DNA from 3 places in the Paenibacillus sp. JMULE4 genome. Region 1 is predicted to be linked to each of the others. Evidence: riboswitches for the same ligand, from Rfam matches in the RefSeq annotation. Region 1 holds a riboswitch; each other region holds the start of a gene.
The links. A riboswitch is a leader RNA that binds a small molecule or an ion and turns the genes downstream of it on or off. The one in region 1 is predicted to bind cyclic di-AMP.
Positions count from the first base shown of each region.

Region 1 (5,703 bases):
TCGTTGCCGATCGCCACCACCACGCAATCGAAATTCCGGATGCCCAGCGATCGGATCACCTCTTCTTCCGTCGAGTCCGCTACCACCACGTGCGTCAGCTTGTCGCTCATCTCCTCCACCGCTTCTTCGTCCACATCGATGCCAAGCACCTCATAGCCCAGTTTCAGAAGCTCCTCGGCAAGACTTGAACCGAATCGTCCTAATCCAATGACTGCGTATTGAGTGTTTTTCATCCATTCGTTTCCCCTAACCAATCGTAATTTTGCCTTCCGGATATCTGTACAATTCCTTCTCCGCCTTCGGACCCAGTGCATAAGCCAATGTCAGCGGACCCAGACGTCCGGTAAACATAGTAAACGCGATAAGGATCTTGCCGAGATCCGACAAATCCGGTGTTAACCCCATCGACAAGCCAACCGTGCCAAAGGCCGATGTCACTTCAAACAAAATCATCAGGAACGCATGATCCTCCGTTGTAGAAAGAATCATCGTGATCGTGACGACCAGCGCCAAAGCGACCATCGTAATCGTAACGGCCTTCAGAATCCTTTCTTTGCCTAACCGGTGACGGAAGAGTACAATGTCTTCCTTCCCGCGGACCATCGCGATCATCGCGCCGACCAGCGTGGTAAAGGTCGTCGTTTTGATCCCTCCGCCTGTAGAGCCGGGAGAAGCACCGATGAACATCAGAATGATGATAAAAAACTGCGTCGCCTGCCTAAGCCCGGCAATATCAAGCGTATTGGCTCCAGCTGTCCGCGGTGTAACGGATTGAAACAGTGAGGCAAGTATTTTGCCGGACCAGTCGAGCGGTCCAAGCGTTCTGGAATTCGTAAATTCGAAGATAAATATAATCAACGCCCCGATTCCGATCAAAAAACCGGTAGCGCTTAGCACCACTTTGGTATGAAGCGTCAGCTTTTGGTTCCTTCTATAATCCATGAGGTCCGACAGAACGACGAAACCGATTCCACCCAAAATGATGAGTCCCATCGAAACCGCGTTGATCACCGGATCAGCTGCATAAGCCGTCAAGCTGCTGAATTTTCCCGTTACCGGCCCGAAAATATCGAAACCGGCATTGTTGAAGAAGGAGACGGCATGAAAAATACCATAATAAGCCGCTTTACCGGGACCCAAATCAACCGACCATCGAACAGCGAAAATAACGGCAGCCGTAAACTCAATCGTGAGCGAATAAATCATCACCTTACGGATTAACCGCACAATGCCTTCAAGACTGTTCTGGTTCAGTGCTTCTTGCAAAATAAGCTTTTCTTTAAGTGAGATGCGCTTTTTCAGGGCAAATGCGAATAAGGTAGCCATGGTCATAAACCCGAGCCCGCCGACCTGGATCAATAGCATGATAACCATCTGGCCGAACAGGGTAAAATAAGTGCCCGTATCCACAACGACAAGTCCGGTTACACAGGCTGCCGATGTCGCCGTGAATAAAGCATCCAGGAAACGCATCGGTACACCGCTGGCCGAGGCCGCGGGAAGCGACAACAGCATGGAGCCGATCAAGATCATAACAGCAAAACCGATGACCAAAATTTGCGGAGGCGTGAGCTCGACTTTCCTGGCAATGGTTTTCATGAATGCACCCCTATTTGACGTTTCAGGCAACAAAAAAGACACTGGAAACCCAATGTCAATTTAAGGTTCCTGTAATTCAAGCCTACGAGGTTAGCTGTCGGATTCGGATGTACAGGCACCCTATCAGCGGATTGTATCCGCTGAATTCACCCCTAAACTCATGGTTCCCCCGTTTTCCTTTAGAAATTCGGCTCGCTGTTCAATTGATATGAATTATAATCCTCTTTTCATTGAAGTACAAAGCCTTGTTTCACCTGAATGCACCGGATTTCGCAAAATTACGACATATGTAAGCGTTTTTATAGGTGTGGCGCTTCGCTTTGCTGAATATTGCCTCGCGTAGCTCTTGTTATCATTGGATTTGCTTATGGAATGTATGCTACCTTAAAAGAATAGACTGTTATTATCCCATATCTGCTAAGGAGCATTTCATGCCGAAACGACGATTCGAACCTCCACTGCTGCTTCTGGCCGTCCTTGGCCTGATGCTGTACCTGGGCGTTACGTTTGCCTCCGCCTATTTGGACAAGACTCGCCTCCCTAAAGACGATGCCGAAGACCTTCCCGTCGTTACAAAGCAGCAAGCGGCGAATGCTGCGATGAGCTTTGTCCGCAACCGCTTTGCGATAGGACCAGGCGCACAAGCCCATACCTTGTACCAATCTTACCCGGTAAGAAACGGCTATTTGCTAAAGGAGCAGCTATACGATCAATACAAGAAAAATATGAAGGACGATTTCCCCTCGAATATTTTGAGGTGGAGATTAACGACATCGAAAAGGGCGCAACGTACTATGTGGCGGTGAATTATAAAACCTTGGCCATATTCGGATTCTCGATGAGCCGGACCGCAACCGCCAGAAGCGAATCCGTAAGCTCTCCGGATGCCGGCCTCCTGAAGACGGCGAATACCGCCATTCGGGAGATGGGCTATGACCCCGCGGAATTTGCATTGACGGGCGAATCCGGGCGGGCCGGGAACGGAAGTCTCATCTTCCGTAGCAAGACGGAGCGAATAGGCGAAGCCCCGCTGGAGCTTCACCTGAAAGTGTCCGGCAGCCGGGTCACTGCGTTTGAGCCGGTATTTACGGTTCCGGATGCGTTCATGGCCTGGCAGGAAGCGCAGGATCGCCGTTCCGCTTTAATGACGCGGATCAGTATCGGAATCTCGCTTGTGATGACACTCGCGGCGCTGATCCTTGTTGTGCGGCGGCGGCGTGACATCCGCTATGCGCGCGGTGCGCTGCTCACGTTTTTCTTCGTGGCGATTTATATCGTCAACAATTTTAATATGATCCCTGCTTTCCGAACGATGCACGGAAGCGGACCTTCCTGGCCAGTAGCCCTGTTTTACTTATGGTTCACCAATATTGTTGTCGGACTGATGGCCCTTTCGACGTATTTGGCCTTGAGTGCGGGGCGGCGGCTCTGGCTCGACCGCGGATGGAATCCCTGGCCGGTTTGGCGGGACTCTGTATTCGGAGGCGAGGTATGGAAAGCGGCGGTACGAGGTTATTTCATTTGCTTGTTCATTTTGGGCCTGCAGCAAACCATGTTTTTTATCGGTACCGAAGTGTTCGGCGTATGGACGGTCAGCGACCCGGCCGACTCCGTATACAACATGACCTATCCCGGTATATTTCCGTTGATGGCCTGGGTGGCCTCCATCTCCGAAGAGGCGGTGTACCGGCTGTTGGGCATCGCCCTCATGCTGAAGCTGACACGCAGCCGTTTCCTGGCCGTACTGCTGCCGAGCGTCATCTGGGCGATGAGCCATACCCAATACCCTATTTACCCGGTGTACACCCGATTGGTCGAGGTGACGGTCATCGGATTGATATTCGGTTATGTATTCTTGAAATATGGCTTGCTTACCGCTCTGTTCACCCATGCGTCCATGAACAGCATCCTGATGGGGCTCTCGATCATGTTCGTCGGAGAGCCCGAACAGGTCGCTATCGGCGCGGCTTATTTGGCGGCGCCATTGGCTATCGGCCGGGTGCTGTCTCTGCTGCACGCCGGATTCAATCGACGGCCCCCGTCGTTTCCCCCGCTGAATCCTTCGCCGGATCCGAATCCGCACCCTGGCTCCGGCCATTTAACGCCGTTATGATTTGCTCCGCCAGCTTTGGACCGATACCAAGAGGCTTAAAGTCTTCAGGCTTGGCCTCTTTTATTTTTTTCAGGGAACCGAAATGCCTCAGCAGCGCTTTCCGCCGTTTCTCCCCAACGCCGGGTACGGCATCCAGCTGGGAGACGACCATCGACTTGGCCCTCGTTTCCCTGTGGAAGGTGATCGCGAACCGGTGCACTTCGTCCTGGATGCGCTGAAGCAAATAAAATTCCTGGCTGTCGCGCGGCAGGGGCACAACCTCGGCCGGATCGCCCATAAGCAGCTGCGCGGTTTTGTGCTTGGCGTCTTTTACCAAACCGCAAACGGGTATAAAGAGTCCGAGCTCGTTCTCAAGCACGTCCACCGCAGCAGCGATATGCCCCTTTCCGCCGTCAATGACAACGAGATCCGGCAGCGGCAGACCTTCCTTAAGCACCCGTTCATAGCGGCGCCTTACTACCTCGCGCATCGTTTCATAGTCGTCCGGTCCCTTTACCGTGCGTATTTTGTACTTGCGGTATTCCTTACGGTCCGGCTTGCCGTCCGTAAATACAACCATCGCCGATACGGGGTCCGAGCCTTGAATGTTGGAGTTATCGAACGCCTCGATGCGCCGTACGACGCCCGTGCCCAAATAGCGGCCTAGGTTCTCCACTGCCTTGACCGTACGCTCCTCATCCCGTTCAATCAAACGGAATTTTTCTTCAAGCGCAACCCGGGCATTCTCGCAAGCCATATCCACCATATTCTTCTTCAGGCCCCGGCGCGGAATATGCACCTTTACCTTCAGCCAGCTTTCAAGCGCCTCCTTGATTTCGACTTTGGCCGCCACTTCATGTTCTTCCGATTCAGCATCGGAGAAGCCGGCCTTATGCTCCGCTTTCCCGGCAGGATCGCCTGCTTCTTCCTGCTTCTGCCCCGCTCCCCACGCCGGCAGGAAGACTTCCTTCGGCAGCGCCGGATTCTCGCTGTAGTATTGCGTCACGAAAGTGAGGAAGTCTTCATCCGCCTCGCCATAATATGGAAAGAGAGAGGCGTGGCGTTCGATCAGCTTGCCTTGGCGCATGTACAGGATTTGCACACACATCCAGCCTTTGTCTACGGCAAAGCCGAATATGTCCCGGTCCACGGTATCCGTTGTCGTAATTTTCTGCTTTTCCATCACGGCATCGATTTGCAGAATATGATCACGGAGTTCCTTTGCCCGCTCGAAGTTCAGCTCCTCTGCCGCTTCGTTCATTTTACGAGTCAGCTCCGCCTTGATGGCATGATGTCCGCCGTTTAAGAAACGGCTGATCTCTTGGACCATCTTGTCATACGTATCCTGCTCCACCTCATATTCGCAGGGGGCGATACATTGGCCAAGATGGTAATACAAGCATACCCGGTCCGGAAGCGTCTTGCATTTGCGCAGCGGGTACAACCGGTCCAGCAGCTTCTTCGTCTCCTGTGCCGCAAAGGCGTTCGGGTAGGGTCCGAAATATTTGGCTTTATCCTTCAGCACCCGGCGGGTCACCTCAAGCCGCGGATGCTTTTCATTCGTAATTTTAATATATGGAAACGATTTGTCGTCCTTAAGCAGAACGTTATATCGCGGAAAATACGTTTTAATCAGGTTGGCCTCAAGAATGAGCGCCTCCACATTGCTGGCCGTAACAATGTATTCGAAGTCGACGACCTCATTGACCATCAACTGCGTCTTCACGGTATGACTGCCGGTAAAATAGGATCGCAGCCGGTTGCGCAGCACTTTCGCTTTGCCGACATAGATGACGGTGCCCTCCCGGTTTTTCATCAAATAACAGCCGGGCTGCTCCGGTACGAGCGACAGCTTGTTTTTGATGGCTTCCAGCGTCTTCTTCCGTTCCTGTAGGTGATGGGCTCCCCCTTCGTGCTCGGTCATCTGCGCTCCTCCTTTCCATAACAAAAAGCTCTTTTTCCAGCATAGCAGAAAAAGAGCTTTTTCGTCACCTTACTCGCCTGCTGCCAAT
Region 1 is NZ_SGWF01000011.1:20,196-25,898, reverse strand. It holds gene EXW96_RS05410 (potassium channel family protein) at 1-233, opposite strand, end outside; gene EXW96_RS05405 (TrkH family potassium uptake protein) at 247-1,599, opposite strand; cyclic di-AMP (ydaO/yuaA leader) riboswitch at 1,664-1,802, opposite strand; gene EXW96_RS27295 (hypothetical protein) at 2,031-2,405, shown strand; gene EXW96_RS28265 (CPBP family intramembrane glutamic endopeptidase) at 2,357-3,712, shown strand; gene uvrC (excinuclease ABC subunit UvrC) at 3,624-5,615, opposite strand.

Region 2 (5,703 bases), on a different contig from region 1:
CGCGGCGGGAGGGATCGATGCCTGATTGTTGCAGGATGACTTCCAGCTCGCTTTTCGTTTCTTTGGTGAAATATTTCGCCGCTAGATTGTTATATATCGTTTTGCGCCGCTGCACGAAGCTGGCTTGGACCACGTCAAAGAAAAAGGCCTCGTCTTCCACATCCACAGGAGGCGTCTGTCTTACTTTCAACCGAATGACCGCCGAATCCACATTCGGCTGAGGGATAAACACGGTGCGCGGGACGATCGTTACGACTTCGGGGATACAATAATACTGTACCGCAATACTGAGACTGCCGTAATCTTTACCTCCCGGCTTCGCAGCCATCCGGTCGGCCACTTCCTTCTGAATCATGACGACGATATTCTCCAGAGGCAGCTTTTCTTCGAGCAGCTTCATAATAATGGGAGTGGTCACATAGTAAGGGAGGTTGGCGACAACGCTAACTTGCGAGACGCCCTGAAAATGCTGCTCGAACAGCTCCTTCAGATCAACCTTAAGCACATCGCCGTGGACAACGGTCGTATGAGGATAAGGGGATAATGTCTCCTCAAGCATCGGCAGCAGTCTTTGGTCGATCTCAATGGCCACGACCCGTCCTGCCGCCTTGCCCAGCTGCTGCGTTAGGGCTCCGATCCCGGGACCGATTTCCAGCGCCCCTTTTTGAGGGGTCAAGTCGGCTGCAGAAACGATTTTATGCAATATATTGTAATCAATAAGAAAGTTTTGACCTAAGCTTTTCTTCAAGGTAAAGCCGAACTTCTGCATCAGCTCTTTGGTTTTTTTCGGCGAGGCGATGTCCTCCACAGACGCTTGTCCCGCATCCGCCGTATCTGTAAAGCGATTGGTACTCATAACGCTGCACCCTCTTCTTCATCCAAATGCCGCCGCGCCGCCTCGAATTCTTCTTTTGTAATTTGAAACATGCGGCAGCGATGATAAAACTGTTTTCCGTTACAATAACCGATACCAAGCCGCTTGCCCATCTCAAGCCTTCTGGCGGCAGCCGCCGGGTGAACGATCAGACCGGCCTCCAGCAGATCGTTCCAGCCGATTTCCGTACCTTGGGCCATATAATCCGTGCGTACATTCACAAGCGCGGAACGAATCGCTTCCACCGATGCGTTCTCCACCCCAATGTCGCCGCGGCTGGTGGCCGCCTCCTGCGTCAGGAACGCATGCTTGCAGCCGGGGACTTCCTTGGCGATGATTTTACGTATCCTCTCCCCTGCATGATCAGGGTCCGTGAAAATGATTACGCCTCTGCGTTCCTGCGCCAACCGGATACGCTCCAGCACCTCTTTATTGATTGCGGAACCGCCGGTTTCGATCGTTTCCGCTTCGACGGCCCGTTTAATCGCAACCGTATCGTCTTTGCCTTCAACAACAATAATCTCTTTAATCATGGAATTCGTCCGTACCTACTTTCGCAGCAAGAGAAAAGAAGAGGGACGTTAGCCGTACCTCTTCTTCATCTGTTCTATATATGATGAGTCTGCCCTAATTGCCCATCCTTAATCAGCCGACGGCTTCTTTGGACCGATGATATATACGGTTGCGCCATGTTTTGTTCCGAAGCGCAAAGCATAATCATGGCTGTCGAAATAAACGTCGATTTTATTTCCTTTGACTGCGCTGCCGGTGTCTTCCGCTCTGCGGAAGCCCAGACCTTCAATATAAACCCACCAGCCTATCGGAATGACCTTTGGATCGACTGCAATCGTGCGACCTTCCGTTACTCTCGTACCTGATGCCGTGATTCCATACTGCGGATGATCCGGATCCTTGCCTGTCGAGGCCGGTCCCGCGCTATACGCAGTGAGCTTCACGTTATTGATGACCTGTTTAACGTCGAACTTCACGCCGTTTCTGGTCACCTGTTCCAAGGTTGGCGAAGACGAAGAGAGTGTTACTACGGGATTCTTCGTTCCCACCGCAATAATTTTTTGCACACTTTGGGTTTGAATCTTTTCGTCAACGATTTGTTCGGATACGAGCACACCGTCTTCATAGACTTTTTCTTTCTTCTTGAGCAGAACGCCCTCTTGTCCTTCTTGAATAACCTGTTCTTTGCCTCTGATCAGCTTCGGCTCCGTCTTTTTTACCGTTTCGAAAGCGATCGGTTCTTTGATTTCCTCAACATTTTTCTTGACACGGACGATCTTGACTTCACTATTTTCGTTTATTGCCGCATTCAAAGCGGGAGTCACTTTATCAAGTTCACTGAGCTTGATCTTCTGATCGTCAAATAGCTGTTTGACCGTCTTTCCTGTCGTATATACGGTCTTGGTTTGCCCACCGTCTGTCAATTGTACCGGTTTGGCTTTCTCGATAATAATTCGATCTCCCGATTCCACCGAATCATCCAGAGAATGCGACACACGGTCGTGTTCACCGACAGAGATGCCTTGCTCATCCAGTATATGCTGCAGAACTGATTCTCTAGTTTGGAAAGTTTGCTCTTTTCCGTCTACAACAACCGATACGCTTTTGATTGACGTACCGTAATACATGATTAAAAACATGAAAGTCATAGCGAATAATATGAGTGCAATGATCGATATCATACGCAAGTTTTCATGCTTCCATCGCAATGCGAAGGACAAGCTGGATGATCGTCTTTCATGGGTTTGTTCAGGTGTCACAACGCCCACTTGTTCGGTCCTCCTTAAAGCCCCGCCATCCGAGTGTTATGCATGATTAGATCTGACGCGACTATGGTAAAGTATATTCTTCTCCAATTACCAACGTTTGCTTCAACGGCTATCAGAACCGTACTTGCCTAAGGCCACCTCCTGGAATCTTATTTTTTATGAACCGGCTTGGATCGTTATCCCAATGACGGGGGAATACAAAAAAAGTCAGCGGAGAAGAGGAACCTTCCCGTGACTTTTCTCATTTTCCTCAAAATGAAAAGTTAAGCCGACGACAATCGTTACCTCTCTCTTAACGCTTACGAGGTTAGCTGACGGATTCGGACTTGAGAGTCGCCCTACTCGGAAGCAGCTGCCTGCCCCAAGATTCACCCCTATAAACACCACGTTCATCAACAGCGTAGCGCTGTGACATCCGCGATGCGGTTCCCCCGTTCCCTTACGGAACTCAGCGATGTTGGAATTTTGGCAATCGTATGAAGTTAATATTGAGTGTACGATGTGAAGGCTGGAATTGTAAAGTATACAAACTTTGAAAAAAATCTCGGATTTTACTCAATTATCATTGTTTTTTATTAATTTTTAAACCAAAACCATCTTTTTCTCCATTGGTCACAGTTTTTTATTTTGTTTTCTTCGATTATCTTGTTTTGTATAAAAAAGTTCTTTTGTGTGAAAATTCACTTTATACCGAAAATGGATATGGCATTCCTCGAGGTAATCCCGGCCAATTCTTCCAGTGAAATGCCCTTGATTTGGGCCGCCGTCTCAGCTACAAGACGAACGTAAGACGATTCATTCCGCTTGCCCCGATACGGATGAGGGGCAAGGTAAGGCGCGTCCGTTTCAATAAGCAGCCGATCGAGAGGAACTTTTTCCAGCACCTCCTTGGGCTGTTTTGCATTCTTAAACGTGACCGGTCCTCCAAACGAGATATAGAAATTCATGTCAAGGCACATTTTGGCTGTTTCCCAGCTCCCGGAGTAACAATGCATCACACCGCCAACCTCCGCCGCCTTTTCTTCGCGCAAAATTTGCACAACATCGTGATGCGCATCCCGGTTATGGATGACAATCGGCATGCCGAGCTTACGTGCGAGCCGGATTTGCTCACGAAACACACGGGCTTGTACATCCTTTGGAGACGTATCCCAATAGTAATCCAGCCCGATTTCTCCTATGGCTACCACCTTCTCATGGCGGCAAAGCGATTCGATCCATTCCAAATCGTCCGGGGTCATATCCTTTGCGTCTGTCGGATGCCAACCCACGGTCGAATAGATAAAGTCATACTGTTCTGCCAAAGCGATGGAGCTGGGAATGGTTTCCCTGTTAAATCCGACATTGATCATGTGACTAATTCCGTTCTCTCTTGCCCTTTGAATCACTTCGTGTCGATCTTCATCGAATGCCTGTACGTTTAGATGCACATGCGTGTCGATCAGCATATGAACATACCCCTTTCTTCGCCATTGCGACAATGTTCAGGACAGACCTAACAGGATGCGAACATCAGCGTCCAGTTCCTGCAGATGGTTCAACAGCAGCTCATGAGGGTAATACAAATGGTATTTCCCCATATGAATACCGCTGATCGAGCGGACAATCTCCGATTTGCAGGAGATCTCCGATAATGTGTTTTTGGAATCCAGCAGCAAGATAGGCAGCTTCTCATCCTGCTCTCCGGGACGGTACACATCATACGACAGATCCGACGGGAAATCAATTTTCAGGTAATAATCCGGATCGATTCCAAAGCTTTGCAGCAAGCTTCCCAGGCGTTCCATCAGTTGAGTGTCGATACGCTCGAGCGTTATATATTTGAACAAACGCCGCTGCAAAAACCGGGAGCACAGATCGGAAAGAATCGGGTCTTTCTCCAGGGACCACTGCATCAAGACGGTTTGCATGAACGCTTCGTCCAAGAAGTAATATTCGTCTACCGTCAACTGCTGCTGAAACAGCTTATGCAGCGGAGCAATCATAAACTGGAACCGGTATCCCTCCTCATAAAGCTTTTTGGCTCTTTGAAAAATACTGTGGAGCACCACTTCCGCGCTGCGGGTTACCGGATGAAAATAAACCTGCCAATACATTTGATATCGTGACATCAAATAATCTTCCACAGCATGCATGCCGCTCTCTTTGACTACAATATGTCCCTGGTACGGACGCATGACCCGAAGAATCCGATCTAAATCAAAGGTACCGTAATTCACCCCGGTAAAATAAGCGTCCCGAATCAAATAATCCATCCGGTCGGCGTCCAGCTGGCTGGATACAAGACTGACGACGATTTCTCTGTGATACGTTTTGGAGATGACGTCAGCCACTTGCCGTGGGAATGCCGGAGATACGCGCCGCAGCACTTGATTGACTTCCGTATCCCCCAGGACAATGCGGCACGACCATTCTTCATGGTGGCTGCCGAACGTCTTTTCAATGGAATGGGAGAACGGACCGTGTCCAACATCATGCAGCAAAGCCGCGCACAAGCACAGCAGTCGTTCCTCTTTGGGCCAATCCTCATACTGATTCCGTTCAAACTGGGATATAATCCTGCGTGTGACTTCATAAACACCAAGCGAATGAGAAAACCGGCTGTGTTCTGCACCGTGAAAGGTCAAAAAGCATGTGCCAAGCTGACGGATACGGCGCAGCCTTTGAAATTCTTTTGTATTGATCAGATCCCAAATCGTTTGGTCTTGCACATAAATATACTTATGTACCGGATCCTTGAACACCTTTTCTTCTTTCATCGGCGTGCTCATAGCTTTCCTCCTTGATCAATGAACTATTATTCGACAAACAAATCAGTATACTTGATAATTTTGTCGAATGATGTCGATTTCACTTTCCAATCCTTACTTTTTTTTCTATGTAAACGGTGAAATAAAGTAATGAAAAATCGTATTTTTTGTGACAATACACTTTGCAAAAATGTGTGATATCTCACATTTTACTCGATTTTTTCTTTAAGATATAACAAATACAGCGTCATATTCCATAAAATAACATGAAATTGACTCAATTTTTAGTTGACTATTT
Region 2 is NZ_SGWF01000017.1:129,998-135,700, reverse strand. It holds gene rsmA (16S rRNA (adenine(1518)-N(6)/adenine(1519)-N(6))-dimethyltransferase RsmA) at 1-856, opposite strand, end outside; gene rnmV (ribonuclease M5) at 853-1,407, opposite strand; gene EXW96_RS19590 (resuscitation-promoting factor) at 1,516-2,655, opposite strand; cyclic di-AMP (ydaO/yuaA leader) riboswitch at 2,936-3,119, opposite strand; gene EXW96_RS19585 (TatD family hydrolase) at 3,336-4,103, opposite strand; gene EXW96_RS19580 (HD domain-containing protein) at 4,140-5,426, opposite strand.
Region 2: another riboswitch for cyclic di-AMP. It lies ahead of EXW96_RS19590 (resuscitation-promoting factor); the one in region 1 lies ahead of EXW96_RS05405 (TrkH family potassium uptake protein).

Region 3 (5,703 bases), on a different contig from region 1:
TTTTGCGGAAGATGGCGTTGGGGTGGCGCTCATGGGATACCGCGTTGCCCGCTGCATGTCCAACCCTAACAATTCTATTGTGCCTATTAGACAAATGTTTGAACGACAAAGCGGTCTGGCCATTCCAAAATCCACACGGCCGCCTTTGGCTGCCAGTCTCTTCCGGGACTTTACCCTAAAGGAAATGAGCCGGACTTTAAATTCGTGGTGAGCGTGCTGCGGCCCGTCGAAATAAGTTTCACCATTGCCGGGGGACAACAGTCCCCGGCAATGTTCAATAGAGTAGACGTCGATTCTCATGGTTTATTTCCCACCAGCTTCAATGCTTCATCCAGCATTTCAGTGTTAATGATTTCCTTCGTATCCACGGCTTTGGTGATCAGCTTTTCCTTGGCATACCAGTCGATCTGCGTCTTGATATCGTCCACGTTCATCCTGCCGTCAGGGTCAATGAACGACAATGAGCCCATAATAAGATCTTCCTTCTGCCCCGTATATTTGGCCACGATCTTGATCACTTCGTCATAATTCCCTCCTTTTACCCTTTTGCCGTCTTTTTGAGTCAGCACTGCATCGTAATAGTAACGCGCTCCTTTGATATATGCCTTTAAAAAACGGATGCCCGCATCCTTGTTCGTCATGAATTTCGGCGAAAAGAATATTCCCGACGATTGATAGTCGATTTCATCCGCCACCCACGCAAGCACCCTGCCGTAGCCCTGATTGATCGCTATCGAAGCATAGGGCTCACTAAGGATGACGGCATCGGCGTTCTTGCCCCTTAAGGTTTCCATGACACCGCTAGTGGTGTTCATCGGCACCCACTGAACGTCCTTTGTGGTCAATCCATACTTCTCCAATACACGCCCCAGCATGTAATGGTTGGTACTGCCTATCGTAGTGACAGCGGCTTTTTTTCCCTTCAATTCCTCCACCGACCGGTAAGGAGAATCTTTATGCACGATGACTGCGGAGAAAGGGTAGCCCTTCTGTTCCCTTCCTTTGTCGGATACAATAGTCACTTTTTGTCCGGCCGCCATCATGTTGTACAAATCTGCGGTAAAACCGACCCCGCCTACGTCCAAATCGCCCGATACTACAGCCACATTGACGGCATTGGAGGATTCGAACCATTTCACATGAACTTCCAGGTTCTCTTCTTTAAAGAACCCTTTTTCCAAAGCGATAAACAGAGGCGAATTGCTTGTAAACTTAAGCATGCCCATGTTCAAAGAAACCGGTTCGGCTTTAGCCGGCTCTGGTTTGGCCGGTTCTGTCGAGGTTCCCTGGACTTCCTCCCTGTTCCCGCAACCGAAAAACATTGTCACTAGAAGCAAGAGAACAGCAACTGCCGATATGGACCCTTTTTTCACATGATAAACCTTACCCATACCACCACCCCCTAATGAAAGCGCTTTAATAAATTTACTGTAGCTTATGCTTGGGATCCATTCAATCGTTATTAACGATAGCGGTTATTGCTAACATCGATAAAAGGTGACAAAAAAAGCGCGGCGTATCGGACCATAGTTGCGCATCAGGAGTCTGACTCGTTCAATACGCCTGCCGCCGAAGATATTCTATAACTGGATCAGCGAAAGTACGATGCCAACCGCAAAACCGCACAGCGCTCCGTTCACCCGAATCCACTGCAGGTCCTTTCCGACTTTGTGTTCCAGCATGCGTACCAAGGCTACATCATCCATTTGATCCAAATTTTCTTTCACGAGTTGACCGATGCGATAATGATTCGCTTCCACCCATTCAATCAAGTAAGCTAACAAGCGATTTTCCCAAACGGCCATCGAATCCTGTTCGGGATTGAAATTGCGCACGATCCAGCGGTAAGCAGTAATTACCGCCCTGCTGCCCTTCAAACGGTCTTCCTCCAGCTTGTCCAGCCATTGATTGCGGATTTCACTCAAACGCTCATGCAGGAAGACAGCGCCGCGAGCTCCTTCCAATTGGTTTACGATCCATTCCTTCATATTCGCTACAAGCAACTCGTTATCCGCTAGTTGAGACAGTTGGATGCGGATTTCCTGAACAAGGGTCTTCCGGAAAGCATTATCTGTATGTTGGAGACCCCGAATTCCTGAAAGCATCAAGTTTTGGAGGAAGCTGCCAAGCTTTTCTTCATCCATGAAGCCGACAAATGCCTGTAAAGCAAACCCCGTTAAGCCCCCCGCTTTTACTTCGGAGAGCTTTTCGCTTGCGAACTTTCCCAACATCATCCCGGTATCCGGACGTTTCGCCCAGTCGGATGCTTTATGCAGGACGTAATTCAACGCCTTTTCGTCGAATCTGTTCTCGATCACCTTCGTCAGGATGGCATCGGCTGCAGATCCCACATCCGCTCTTCGGATCGCAGCGGCTATTTCCGACTGAAGATAAGGAATCGCTTTCTCGAGCGGCAACCGGTAAACCCATCGGATCAACAGATCCAATAGGCCTACCCGTACCTTCCGTTTGCCAAGCAGCTTAGCCAGAGAGGATGAAGCGAGCTGCAAAAGCTGGAGCTGCCGGAGTTTGTTTTCGATGCTTTGTTTGTTGAGCAGCTCATTTTCCAACGCCAAAATCAAGGATTGGATAATTTTGTCCCTATTCTTAAGGAGTAAGGATGTATGCGGCACCGGTATGCCGAAAGGATGACGGAAAAGAGCGGTCACGGCAAACCAATCCGCAATGCCGCCGACCAAACCGGCTTCAAAGCCGCCTTTCAACAGAGCAACCAAAGGAGTCTCCTGAAGAAATAAAGTGATTAAAAAGCCGCCGGTCATAAAGGCCAATGACAGTCCGGCCAAATATCTTGAGTTCATCTGCGGCCTCCTTCCGGTTATTTATGGAGATGGTAAGGCACTGTAGCGATCACGACGTCTTTATGATTGAATAAGTAAGCCCTTAACAGTAACCCGGTCTGATTATGGAGGAAATAATGCCACCAATGCCTGGTAATGAATTGCGGAATTAATATGGTAATATGATCCGTTTCCCATTTCTTCTCCATCCGTGCGATATCCTCATCGTCAAATCCGACATATACGGCGACAACATGATTGGTTAGAGACTTGGCATAGCTGAGCGAATTCATAACCACCCGGGTAATGCCGGCTACGGGAACGACGATCGTGCTGCCTTTTATCACTGGTTTTTCCTCATCCATGTCGATTCGCAGTTCGTCCGATATGTTCAGGTAGTTATTAAGGAGTTTTGTAAACAAGATCATCACAACAAAAAAACCCTTAAATCTCCAGGAAGAAACTTTACTTATGGTTTCCAAATGTGTTGTTAATCAATCATCCTCCAACCTATCCCGTTTTTAGACAACAAAAAAACACAGAGGCTTGAGCTCTGTGTTTGCCTATCAGCAGACAGCACGTTCAACTCCTCTCTCATACAACGCTTACGAGGTTAGCTGTCGGATTCGGGCTATGAGAGCAGCCCTACGTGCGGAATAAACATGTTCCTGCACGATTCACCCCATGGACATCCAAATATATGTCCTTATTGGTTCCCCCGTTTTCCTGTTTGGAAATTCAGCAAGGTGATATGTTCAATGGTTGAATCTTACACCTTACAGGACAACATTGCAAAGCAAGAAATCGGATAAAACCTTTGCTAGATATAAATTGCTTTGTAAATGAGACGCTTTTATAGATCGCTTTCTTTGTTTTACTTCAAATCTCATGGATTTTCTTTATATTTCAGGATTTTTGCGTTTGCGGGCTGTTGCGGATGCTTGAAAACCAATGGATTGGAGTTGTTTTCCCATTCCTTTTTGTTCCCAGCTGAATTTGAATAAGCCATGGAATAAAGCACATAATAGGGTGCGTATACCAAGTATACCCATGAAAGGGGAATCCTCATGAGAAAAATACTGCAGTGTTCCTTTGTGTTTTCGTTTCTTGTCTTTGTTGATCTTTATGGTGTTGCAGCAGCACAAACCGCACCATTTTCATCGCCGGGAATGCAGGTGGATCAAAGCCATACCGCTTTGGTGATCACAGATCCGCAAAATGACTTTTTAAGCCCGAAAGGTGCAGCATGGAATTTAGTGAAAGACAGCGTTGCTGAAAATCACACGATTGAGAACATTGAATTATTATTAAAAACAGCAAAAAAGAATAAGTTTAAAGTATTTGTGTCCCCTCATTACTATTATCCCTATGACCAAAAATGGTTATTTGGGGGTGCTATGGAACATGTGATGCACGATATCAAAATGTATCAGCGAAAAGGTCCATTATCGCTTGAAGGCTTTCAAGGTTCGGGTGCCGACTTTCTGGATAAATATAAGCCTTATCTAGAAGATGGACAAACCATTATCACCAGTCCGCATAAAATTTTCGGACCCGAAGCCAACGACTTGGTTTTGCAGCTGCGAAAACAGGGAATAACCCGCGTCATTCTTGCAGGTATGTCCGGAAATCTGTGCATTGAATCTCATATGCGCGAACTCATTGAACAAGGATTTGAAGTGGCCGTGGTTCACGATGCCACAGCTTCCGCAAAAATAAACGGCTTGGATGGGGATAAGGCTGCAAAAACCAATTTTCGCATGATTGCCAACGCTTCATGGTCAACCAGGGAGACTATAGAGAAAATGAAATCCATTCAAAGATAAGCCTCCAGTTTGGAGGCTGCCATATCCCGCAGCTAATTTAACTCCGAATTAATATTCCTCTGACAATGGATTGATAAATATGAGGTATTTTAAACCTATATCCAATTGTTGAGGAGGGGTATGATGCGAATTGCTTTATTCTCCGACACCTTTTGGCCCCAAATGAACGGGGTTGCATTGACGTTAAAAAGACTGGTCGAACATCTGGAAAAACGAAATATTTCACTCCGGATTTTTGTGCCCAAATGCACGGAGGAGGATTTTTTCACAAGCAATATCCTGTCTTTTAGCAGCCTCCCCTTCATCCTCTATCCGGAATGCCGGATTGCGCTTCCCAATTATTTCACGATCCACAGCCAGCTCCAGCAATTTCAACCCGACCTGATCCATATCGCCACGCCCTTTAATATAGGGCTTTGCGGACTTTATTATGGGAGAAAATATGCTATTCCTCACGTTGCCTCTTACCATACGCACTTTGACCGCTATCTGAATTATTATCACCTGCAATTCGCCTCTTCCCTGTTATGGCGCTATATCCGCTGGTTCCACCAATCGTGTCTGGCCACCTTTGTTCCGTCCGTTGAAACGGCCGAAAAATTGGAAGAACATGGAATTCGAGACGTGGCCTTATGGAAGCGCGGAGTGGACTGCCGTCTTTTCAACCCCGATAAAAAAACCGGATTGATCCGCGAAAAATATAAGATCGACGAACGTTATATTTTCCTATATGTTGGCCGTTTGGCACCTGAGAAGGATTTGGACATTTTGCTTGAAACGATGAAGAAATTACCCGCTTATGTTAGCGGCAATGTCCGCTGGCTGTTGGTCGGCGACGGCCCGCTGTTGAAAGATTTGAAAGCGGAAGCCCCATCGAATGTTACTTTTACCGGTTATATGAAAGGAGAGAATCTAGCCGAACTGTATGCGTCGGCCGACTTGTTCGTATTCCCTTCCGGCACCGAAACCTTTGGCAATGTGGTACTGGAATCTATGGCATCAGGCACTCCCGTCATCGGAGCCAAAGCTGGCGGGGTACAGGAAATCATTCAACACGGCAAAACCGGCCTGTTATGTCC
Region 3 is NZ_SGWF01000010.1:245,905-251,607, reverse strand. It holds gene EXW96_RS03435 (LysR family transcriptional regulator) at 1-211, shown strand, start outside; gene EXW96_RS03430 (ABC transporter substrate-binding protein) at 297-1,391, opposite strand; gene EXW96_RS03425 (DUF445 domain-containing protein) at 1,581-2,819, opposite strand; partial or broken gene EXW96_RS03420 (amino acid permease) at 2,837-3,232, opposite strand; cyclic di-AMP (ydaO/yuaA leader) riboswitch at 3,385-3,552, opposite strand; gene EXW96_RS03415 (cysteine hydrolase family protein) at 3,866-4,624, shown strand; gene EXW96_RS03410 (glycosyltransferase family 4 protein) at 4,745-5,703, shown strand, end outside.
Region 3: another riboswitch for cyclic di-AMP. It lies ahead of EXW96_RS03420 (amino acid permease); the one in region 1 lies ahead of EXW96_RS05405 (TrkH family potassium uptake protein).